DNA from 3 places in the Mesorhizobium sp. WSM4809 genome. Region 2 is predicted to be linked to each of the others. Evidence: riboswitches for the same ligand, from Rfam matches in the RefSeq annotation. Region 2 holds a riboswitch; each other region holds the start of a gene.
What was found. A riboswitch is a leader RNA that binds a small molecule or an ion and turns the genes downstream of it on or off. The one in region 2 is predicted to bind cobalamin.

Region 1 (3,269 bases), on a different contig from region 2:
AGCGCACGGTTTTCGAATACTGGGCGCATGAGGCTTCCTTCCTGCCGGTGGAGACGTACCCGCTGATGCGCTGGCGCATGCAGCGCGCCGAGCGCGGCGAGGAAATGTATCTGGGGCTCGCCAAATGGGGCCGCGAACATGCCGCCTATATCGAGGAGATCTACCGCCAGGTCGCCGAGCGCGGCCCGATCGCCGCTTCCGCGCTCGAAGGCCAGAAAGGCTCGGGCGGCTGGTGGGGCTGGAGCCACGCCAAGCATGCCTTCGAATGGCTGTTCTGGGCCGGACGCATCACCACGGCGCACCGTCGCGGTTTCGAGCGCTTCTATGATCTGCCCGAGCGCGTGCTGCCGCAGGCGGTCCTCGATCTGCCGGTGCCGACGCCTGAGGACGCGCACCGCGAATTGCTGCGCATTTCCGCCCGCGCCCACGGCGTGGCGACTTCAGGCGATTTGCGCGATTATTTTCGGCTTTCGCCGGCGGACATGAAGGGCCGGCTGGAGGAGCTCGTCGAAACAGGCGAATTGCTGCCGGTGCGTGTCGAAGGCTGGGACAAGCCGGCCTATCTTCACCGGGACGCCCGCCTGCCGCGCAAAGTCGAGGCCCGCGCCCTGCTGGCGCCCTTCGATCCGGTCGTCTTCGAACGATCGCGCACCGAGCGGCTGTTCGATTTCCATTACCGCATCGAGATCTACACGCCTGCCGACAAGCGGCAATACGGCTATTATGTCCTGCCGTTCCTGCTCGGCGACAGGATCGTGGCACGCGTCGACCTCAAGGCCGACCGTCCGGCCAGCATACTGCGGGTCCATGCGGCCTATGCCGAGCCGGGTGCGCCGCCTGAAACCGCTGCAGAACTGTTCGAGGAATTGAAGCAGATGCAGGGCTGGCTTGGTCTTGAGCGCATGGAAGTGACCCCGGCCGGCGATTTGGGTCCGGCGCTGGCCGACATCGCCATGTCGTAAGCTCGCGTTGACACCGCCGCCCGCAAAAGCCTAAATCCGGGTCAGATGGTCTCTTGCCCGCAACGGCAAGAGCTAAGAGGGAATGCGGTGCGGGGCAAAATCCCAAATCCGCGGCTGTCCCCGCAACTGTAAGCGAAGAGCCAAGGCCGAAAGCCACTGGGAGTTCCCGGGAAGGCGGCTACCCAAGGCGATGACCCGCGAGCCAGGAGACCTGCCGTCTGCGACTTTAGAATCCGATCGCCCGGCGGGTTTCCGGGCAAGGAGCCCGATCTTTGGACCACGACAGCAGTTTTTCGGCTGGCACAGCGGATATTTCGTCCGGCCATGATGATGCCTTGGCCGGCGTCACCATCATCGTCTGCGCCTCCTGTCGCGATGAGACCGGCTCCGACGCTCATCCCCGCGCCGGCGAATTGCTGGCGGAGGATACGCGCCGCGCCGCATCCGGCGACGACATCCGCATCCGCAGCGTCGAATGCCTTGGCAATTGCAAGCGGCGCCTCAGCGCCGCCATCCTGCGCGACGGCTGCTGGAGCTATGTCTTTGGCGACCTGACCGAGACCAGCGGCGCCGACCTCGTCACGGGCGCCAAGCTTTTCGCCACCTCGACCGACGGTCTCATTCCCTGGCGTGGCCGCCCCGATAGCCTGAAGCGCGGCCTCGTTGCCCGCATCCCTCCCCTCGACCTGCTGAAGGACTGACCATGACTGCCCCAGATTCGTCTGCGAACCTCTCCCGCGTTCCCTGCACCGTCGTCACCGGCTTCCTCGGCGCCGGCAAGACGACGCTGGTCCGCCATCTCCTGGAAAACGCCGGCGGCAAGCGCATAGCCATCATCGTCAACGAATTCGGCGACATCGGCATCGACGGCGAGATCCTGAAGGGCTGCGGCATCGACACCTGCCCGGAGGAAAACATCGTCGAACTGGCCAATGGCTGCATCTGCTGCACCGTCGCCGATGATTTCGTCCCGGCGCTTGACAAGATCCTGTCGCTGACGCCGAGGGTCGACCACATCCTGATCGAGACTTCGGGCCTGGCGCTGCCCAAGCCGCTGGTCCAGGCCTTTCAGTGGCCGAGCGTGAAAAGCCGGGTGACTGTCGACGGCGTCATCGCCGTGGTCGACGGGCCGGCCTTGGCCGAAGGCCGCGTCGCCAACGACATGGATGCTCTGCAGGCGCAGCGCGCCGGGGACGAGACGCTCGACCACGACGACCCGGTGGAAGAACTGTTCGAGGATCAGATCGCCTGCGCCGACCTGATCATCCTGTCGAAAAGCGACCTGATGGACGCAGCCGGCACCGCCCGCGCCAACGCCATCATCAACGAACACTCCGCCCGCGCCGTGAAGATCGTGCCGACGTCGCATGGCAAGGTCGATCCCTCGGTGCTGCTCGGGCTCGGTCTGGCCGTCGAGGACGACATCGAGAACCGCAAGTCCCATCATGACGGCGCGTTCGACCACGAGCATGACGACTTCGACACCTTCATCGTCGACATTGCCTCGATCGCCAATCCGGACGAGCTGGCAAAGCGCGTCGCCACCGTCGCAGAAGAAGAGAACGTGCTGCGCGTAAAAGGCTTCGTCGAAGTCGGCGGCAAGCCGATGCGGCTCTTGCTGCAGGCCGTCGGGCCGCGCGTCAATCATTACTATGACCGCGCCTGGACCGCGCAGGACGACCGCCGCTCGCGTCTCGTCGTCATCGGCCTGAAGGGGCTGAACCGCCCGGCGATCGAGCGTATACTCGCCGGCTGATTTCGGACACGGGTCGCGATGCACATCCTCACCACGACATCCGCCTCGCTCGACGACCTCGCCGAGCCGGTCGATCTGCGGCAGACGCCGGCGGATATCGTGGCCCTGTCCTTCACCGACAGCGATCTCGCCGGACTGGCAGCCGCCTGGAAGGCCGATGCCGGCCGCCGGCCCTCGATGCGGCTGGCCGCCCTGCGTGACCTGCGCCATCCCATGTCCGTCGACCTCTGGGTCGACAGCGTCGCCCGCCACGCCAAGATCATCCTGGTGCGCATCCTCGGCGGCTACGACTGGTGGCGCTACGGCTGCGACCAGCTCGCCTCGACTGCCCGCGAACGCGGCATAAAGCTGGCACTGCTGCCCGGCGAATGCCGCGACGAGGATCTGCGCCTGATCGAAGCCTCGACGTTGCCGCGCGAAGAGTTGGACGGCCTGCTCGACTATTTCCGCGAGGGCGGCCCGGCGAATATGAGCGCGCTGGTGCGGAGATTGGCGCGGCTGGCGGGGTCGGATGCGCCTTTCGTCGAACCGGTCGCCGTGCCCAAAGCTGG
Region 2 (3,269 bases):
CAAAATCTCGCCGATCTCGGGGACACGTGGCGAGTGAATGTCGTAGACGCCGGGACCGATTTCGTTCGGATGTTTCGACTTGGTGAAGGCCTCCAGCAGTTCCATTTTGGAGCGCGACGTCTCGATTGAAATCACGTCGGCGTTCAGTTCAGCGATCGAGTCGATGATCTCATTGAACTCCGAATAGCACATGTGGGTGTGAATTTGGGTCGCGTCCTCTACACCCGTCGAGGCGAGCCGGAAGCATTCGACAGCCCAGCCGAGATAATGTTTCCAATCGGACTTTCGCAGGGGCAAGCCTTCGCGAAACGCGGCCTCATCGATCTGGATCACCCTTGCGCCAGCTTTCTCGAGGTCGGCCACTTCATCGCGGATGGCGAGTGCGATCTGGCGGCAGACCTCGGCGCGGGGTACGTCGTCGCGCACAAAACCCAGTTAAGAATCGTCACTGGGCCAGTGAGCATGCCCTTCACCGGCTTTTTCGTCAGCGACTGGGCAAATTGCCACCAGAGAACCGTCATCGGATTGGGCCGCGATACGTCGCCGAAGATAATGGGAGGGCGCACGAGCCGGGAGCCGTAACTTTGCACCCAGCCATGCTGGGTGAAGGCGAGGCCGGACAACTGCTCGCCGAAATGCTGCACCATATCGTTGCGTTCGAACTCGCCATGTACCAGCACGTCGAGCCCGATCTCCTCCTGCCAACGAACGGCGCCCTCAGTCTCTTTCTTCAGGAAGGTCAAGGTAGTCGATATAGCTCAGCCGACCCTTCGCATGAGCGGAGCGTGCCCTGCGCACCTCGGGCGTCTGCGGGAAGGACCCGATGGTCGTCGTCGGGAACAGCGGCAGGGCGAGCGTGTCAGCCTGGACTCTCGAGCGCTTGGCAAATGCGCTCTTTCGTTGCTTCATGGCGCCGTCAATGCTGCTGACGCGCCCGCGGACGAGCGGATTATGGCCTTTGTCGACATTGCGCGCGCGGCGGCCGCCTCATCAGAAGCCTTCAGCCCGCCTGTTACGGCCTCCCTGCCTTCGGACAAGGCTTGGGCCCTGGCCGGTCCGCAACCCGCGGTGTCGCCCTGCGTCCCGCGCGCCATCGCGAAGTAGATGTCGAGCGGGACCTCGCCGCCCGTCCAGCCGTAACGAGCTGGGACGGCGCCGACCATTGCTGCGGTGTCGAGCACATGGTCATACAGTGAGAAATCGTTCGACGGAATTTTCGACACGCCGCGGTCGTGCTGTTCGCTCCAGCTGGCGGCACGCAACGCCTTCGCCGTCGCCAGAAGGTTGGCAGCAGAAGATTTTCCGGACCAGTAGCTTTCGAGCGCGAATTTCAGTTCTCGCCGGCGACCGATACGCGGCACGCCAAGCGTTGCTATGGGAACTTGCTGGGAGACATTCATTCCATACCCCGATGGTGGGGCGGGGAAAAGGAAGGCGCTAGCAGGCCGGCATCAACGCCGAGCTGCCGCGGCCACCAGACACCCCGCCCGTGGACGTTGTTAGCCGTGGCAGGTCTTGCGGGTCACAGCCTCTGCCCCGTCTTCCCGGGGCAGTTCGCCCCAGTGACATTGATGGGTTTGGCTCGCCGCTTACAGCAGGGGCAGCGCCAGCATTGCACCGGCTTCCCACTTAGCTCCGCTACGGCAGCGCCTTGCGGTGCAGCCCACTTTCTTGTCAATGCCGTATAAAGAAATGTTTATGTGTTTATGTGGATTGTTCGCTTGCGGCTTGTTTCCATGTCCCCGTAGAGCTGAGCCTTCTGAGCGACTTTCCGGTGTGTGCAGACTGTGGCTCGCCCCTCGGGCAATCTGCCTCTTGTACGATCCCGTCTCAAAACGACTTCGTCAAAGGGCGCGTGTTGGCCATTCATCATCGGGCGGCAGTACTGGCCCGAAGTGCGACAACGTTCCTGAGCCTCAACAATCAGGAATTTTGAGAAAAACCGGCATGCTTCTCGGACTGGTACGTTCGATTTACACGCGCTTGTCTGGACAGCCTGCACAACGGAAGGTGGGCAATACGTGGCCGAGATGCTGCCCTACAACAGCCCCGCCTGCTCAGCCTCGCGGCGCAGATTCTGCCGGGGCCTCGGGCCGATCTGCTGGATCACCAATCCGGCGGCCAGCGAGCCAAGGTCGCCGCAGGTCTGCAGGTCACGGCCTTGCGTGTAGCCGTGCAGGAAGCCGGCGGCATAGAGATCGCCGGCGCCCGTCGTGTCGACCAGCTCCTTTATGGCCGTCGCTTGGATGACCACGGTCTCGTCGCCGCGCACGATGACCGAGCCTTTTTCCGAGCGCGTCACGGCTGCGATCTTGCAGTCCTTGCGGATCTGGGCGAGCGCCTGGTCGAAGGACGAGGTCTGGTAGAGCGACTTGATCTCATGGCTGTTGGCGAAGACGATGTCGACGGTGCCCGAGCGCATCAGGTCGAGGAACTCGTCGCGGTAGCGGTCGACGCAAAACGAATCCGACAAGGTCATCGACACTTCGCGGCCCGCCGCGTGCGCCAGCTTGGCCGTCTGCCGGATCGCCTCCTTGGCCCGCGGCGGATCCCACAAATAACCCTCGAAATAGGTGACCTTGGCGCCCGACGCCTTGTCGGCCTCGACATCCTCCGGCCCGAGCTCGACGCAAGCGCCGAGATAGGTGTTCATCGAGCGCTCGCCGTCGGGGGTGACGAAGATCATCGAGCGTGCCGTCTGCGGCTCGCCCTGAAGCGGCTTGGTGTCGAAGGCGACGCCCTGGGCATGGATGTCATGCGCATAGATCTCACCCAGCGCGTCGTTGGAGACCTTGCCGAAGAAGGCGGCGCGGCCCCCGAAGGAGGCAACGCCGGCCGCCGTGTTGCCGGCGCTGCCGCCGGACGCCTCGATCGCTGGGCCCATGCGGCTGTAGAGCAGTTCGGCGCGCTTAGTGTCGATGAGGTTCATCGCGCCCTTGATGATGCCGTTGGTCTCGAGGAATTCCTCGTCGCACTGGGCGATGATGTCGACAATGGCATTGCCGATGCAAAGCACGTCATGATCCGGCATCAAAATCTCCGCCAAAAACCCGAGCCGGCTTCTTGCCACGCCTTAGCGGGTGTTTCTTACGAGTGTGGAATCGGTCGCTCTATGCCGACGCGTCCAATACCGGCGCCTCACGCGGCTGCCGGTCCTGCCTCACGCAACAGCTCGTCAGCTCTGTCCGTCTTTTCCCAGCTGAACTCCGGCTCTTCGCGGCCGAAGTGTCCGTATGTCGCGGTCTTGCGGTAAATCGGCCGTAAGAGAT
Region 3 (3,269 bases), on a different contig from region 2:
GCCGAACCAGCCCTCGCGGCTCGACCGCTCTTCGATCATGAAGCCGAGCGACAGGCCGGGCATGCGGCTGCCGAGCAGCTCGAGTTCCTTGCGGAAAATGATCTCTTCCGGGCGGCGCGCACAGTTGACGAAGCCGACATCTGTCCATGGCGCACAGTCGTTCAACCAGCGCAGCATCGACATCATCGGCGTCACGCCGGAGCCCGCCGAAATGAACAGATATTTGGCCGCCGGGTGGCTATGCAGCGAGAAGTCGCCGGTCGGCCCGTAGGCCTTGACGTGCGAACCGGGCGTCAGATGGTCGAACATCCAGCGCGTACCGGTGCTGCCCGCCTGTGCCTTGACCGTCACCGCGATCGAGAACGGCCGCGACGGCGAGGACGACAGCGTGTAGGTGCGCATCAGCGGCCCGTCCGATGTCGGCAGTTCCAGCGTCACGAACTGGCCCGGCTTGTAGCGGAACCAGGTCTGGTTGTCGGAGCGGAAGGTGAAGGTCTTCACGTCCGGCGCTTCGTCGCTGACGCCGATCACTTCCAGCACCTGCAGCCGGTCGTTCCAGGGCGTCATCTGGTCGAGATGGCGATAGAGGCCAAGGTCCGTCATCGCATTCATCCTCTTGTCCCCTGAGCTAGGCGACGCTGCGCAGGGCCGGCCGGCCGCCTTCGGCAAGGCGCGGCCCGATGAACGACGCGTACCACTCGACGAACTGGATCACGCCGCCCTCATGCAGCTCCGAATAGGGGCCTGGTTCGTAGGCCGGCGACAGGATGCCGAAGGCGTTTTCCTCGACGATGCGGCGGTCCTGGTCGTTGGTCTCGGTCCAGACATGGGTGAGCTCAGCGAGGTCGTAGTCGACGCCTTCGACCGCATCCTTGTGGACGAGCCATTTCGTCGTCACCGCGGTTTCCGTGGCACTGATCGGCAGCACGCGGAAGGTGACGGCATGGTCGCCGAGGATATGGTTCCAGGTTGTCGGATAATGATAAAGCAGCAAGGAGCCGATGCGGTCGGTTGAAACGCTGTCGGACAGGTTCTTCTTCACCGCCCGTTTTCCCGTCATGGTGTAGCTGACGGCATCGCGCAGCAGCGGCGCGCGGGTGGCGCGGTACTGCCCTGCCGGATCGATGCGGAATTTGCTCGGCAAGCCTGATGCCTCGCATCTGGCCCAGTGCGCGACCATTTCAGGGTCGCTGTCGGCGCCTTGGACGCCGGTCACGGTCGGAGCCTCGGGGAAGGTCTTGCACAGTTCGGGGTGATTGGCGACGCAGTGGTAGCACTCGCGGTTGTTTTCCCAGACCAGCTTCCAGTTGCCCTTCTCGATGATCGTGCTCTCAAAGGCGATCTTTGCCTCACGCAAACGGTGCGGCAAAAGATAAGGTTCGATCATCGCCCGCATCGGCGCGAAATCCGCCGGCTCCTTGGCCAGGCAGATGAAGATGTAGCCGCCGACGCTCTCGCAGGCGACCGGCTTCAGGCCGAAATCACTCTTGTCGAAACCGTCGGCCATCTGGCGGGCAAACAGCAGGCGGCCGTCCAGCTCATAGGTCCACTGATGATAGGGGCAGACGAGCTTTGCCGCCGTACCCTTTTCCGCGTTGCACACGCGGCTGCCGCGATGGCGGCAGGAATTGTGGAAGGCGTTGATCTTGCCTTGCTGGTCGCGGACAAGGACGACCGGATAGTCGCCGATCTGCACGGTGATGTAGCTGCCCGGCTTCGGCAGTTCGCAATCATGGCCGATGAACAGCCAGTCGCGATACCAGATCAGCTCCATGTCGAGCTTGAAGTAGTCTGGATCGGTGTAGAAGGGCTGCTCCAGCGAAAAGCCTTGCCGGCGCCCCTTCAGGAGCCTCAGCATGTCGTTGCGGGTATCCATGTCCTGTCCTCGTTTCTAAGGACTGAACTGGTGGTGATGGAGGAAGGATTGAAACCCAGGCCGGCTAGGTGCCGGACATGCGCTATCCACCTCTTGACCGCCCACCGCGATCAGTCGAGTCTAAAAATCTCGGGCTGGTTTCCGGGCTCTGGAGTTGTCCTTGCGGACCATCGCGACACCTTCCCAGGCAGTTGCCCAGTGGTCTCCCGTTGCGACTTGAACTCCACCACCGTTGCGGGGGCAGCGCCGGATTCTGACCGGCTTCCCAATTCTCCGCCTCGTCGTCACGAAGCGGCACCTGAGATGGGTATGATCTAACCACGATCGCTGGCGCGCCGTCGGCATGAAAACGACATCGTATCCATGCGGCGCGACACGGCATGCGAAACGTCACCGCAGATCGTCTGGGGCCGAAATCCCGCCTCCCGGGCGGCCACTTGCCGGCTGCGATCTTCCCGAATCCGACCCTTGGCGGGGTCAAAAAAGGTTAACGGTTTCGAAAAGTGACTATTAGCTTGACCTAAAATCGAACCGAACGGTTCGTTTCTGTTGACGGTGCGTGCAGGACGGTGTGAACGCCGGGCCTTTGAAACAGTCAGTGATCCATCGGATGGTTAAACTTAACATGCTGATATAGAGAGGAAAAATGCCTCTCTAGATTCCCCTGGCACAATTTCAAGGTGTGGATTCATGGTCCACACGGAACAACTTCGTGATTGGAAAAGGCGGGGTTGCCCTCCCACATCGGGGCTGTCCGAACGACGCGATTTCATTTCCAAGACACGCCGCTAGACGGACGGAAAAAGACGATACTGGAGTACAAAAATGAAAAAGATCATTCTCACTGCCGCAGCCCTTCTGGCCATTTCCGGCAGCGCCTTCGCTGGTAGCGACCACTACGGTTCGAACGCCGCGGCAGCCACTGCTGTCGACAGCTCGTACACCGCTTCGACCAAGAAGTCGGAACCGGCTGCTCAGGCGCCTGCCCAGGGTGCTGACCACAACCTCTTCGGCAACAACTAACAGCCGATTCCCAGTCGACGGCGGGCTCGCCCGCTGCCCTGGCGAAATTCAGACATTCGAAATTCAGACATTCGAAATTCAGACATTCAGGAGTATTTAAGATGAACAAGATCCTCATTGCTGCCGCCGCCGTTCTGGCCATCTCCGGCAGCGCTTTCGCGGGCAGCGACAACTACGGTTCGAACGGCGCCAACCAGCCTGCCGCCGCTGTGGACCAGTCGTACACGGCTTCCACCAAGACCTCGGAACCGGCTGCCCAGACACCCGCTCAGGGCAGCGACCGTAACCTCTTCGGTCGCTAAAACCAATTTCGCAAGCGACGGCAGCTGTGTCTGCCGTCTGGCGAAATCCAGAATTCAGGAGACTAAAA

Region 1: linked by a shared signal. The riboswitch ahead of AC0L24_RS17875 (DUF1636 family protein) and the one ahead of metE (5-methyltetrahydropteroyltriglutamate--homocysteine S-methyltransferase) in region 2 are both predicted to bind cobalamin.
Region 3: linked by a shared signal. The riboswitch ahead of AC0L24_RS16130 (aromatic ring-hydroxylating oxygenase subunit alpha) and the one ahead of metE (5-methyltetrahydropteroyltriglutamate--homocysteine S-methyltransferase) in region 2 are both predicted to bind cobalamin.

Annotation. Positions count from the first base shown of each region.
Region 1 is NZ_JBVVQW010000006.1:267,961-271,229, forward strand. It holds gene AC0L24_RS17870 (winged helix-turn-helix domain-containing protein) at 1-962, shown strand, start outside; cobalamin riboswitch at 992-1,195, shown strand; gene AC0L24_RS17875 (DUF1636 family protein) at 1,235-1,663, shown strand; gene cobW (cobalamin biosynthesis protein CobW) at 1,666-2,718, shown strand; gene AC0L24_RS17885 (cobaltochelatase subunit CobN) at 2,737-3,269, shown strand, end outside.
Region 2 is NZ_JBVVQW010000026.1:37,271-40,539, forward strand. It holds partial or broken gene metE (5-methyltetrahydropteroyltriglutamate--homocysteine S-methyltransferase) at 1-1,376, opposite strand, end outside; cobalamin riboswitch at 1,491-1,669, opposite strand; gene AC0L24_RS31800 (adenosine kinase) at 2,039-3,031, opposite strand; gene metK (methionine adenosyltransferase) at 3,139-3,269, opposite strand, start outside.
Region 3 is NZ_JBVVQW010000005.1:446,535-449,803, forward strand. It holds gene AC0L24_RS16125 (FAD-binding oxidoreductase) at 1-603, opposite strand, end outside; gene AC0L24_RS16130 (aromatic ring-hydroxylating oxygenase subunit alpha) at 629-1,876, opposite strand; cobalamin riboswitch at 1,992-2,193, opposite strand; gene AC0L24_RS16135 (DUF680 domain-containing protein) at 2,702-2,899, shown strand; gene AC0L24_RS16140 (DUF680 domain-containing protein) at 3,001-3,201, shown strand; gene AC0L24_RS16145 (DUF680 domain-containing protein) at 3,269-3,269, shown strand, end outside.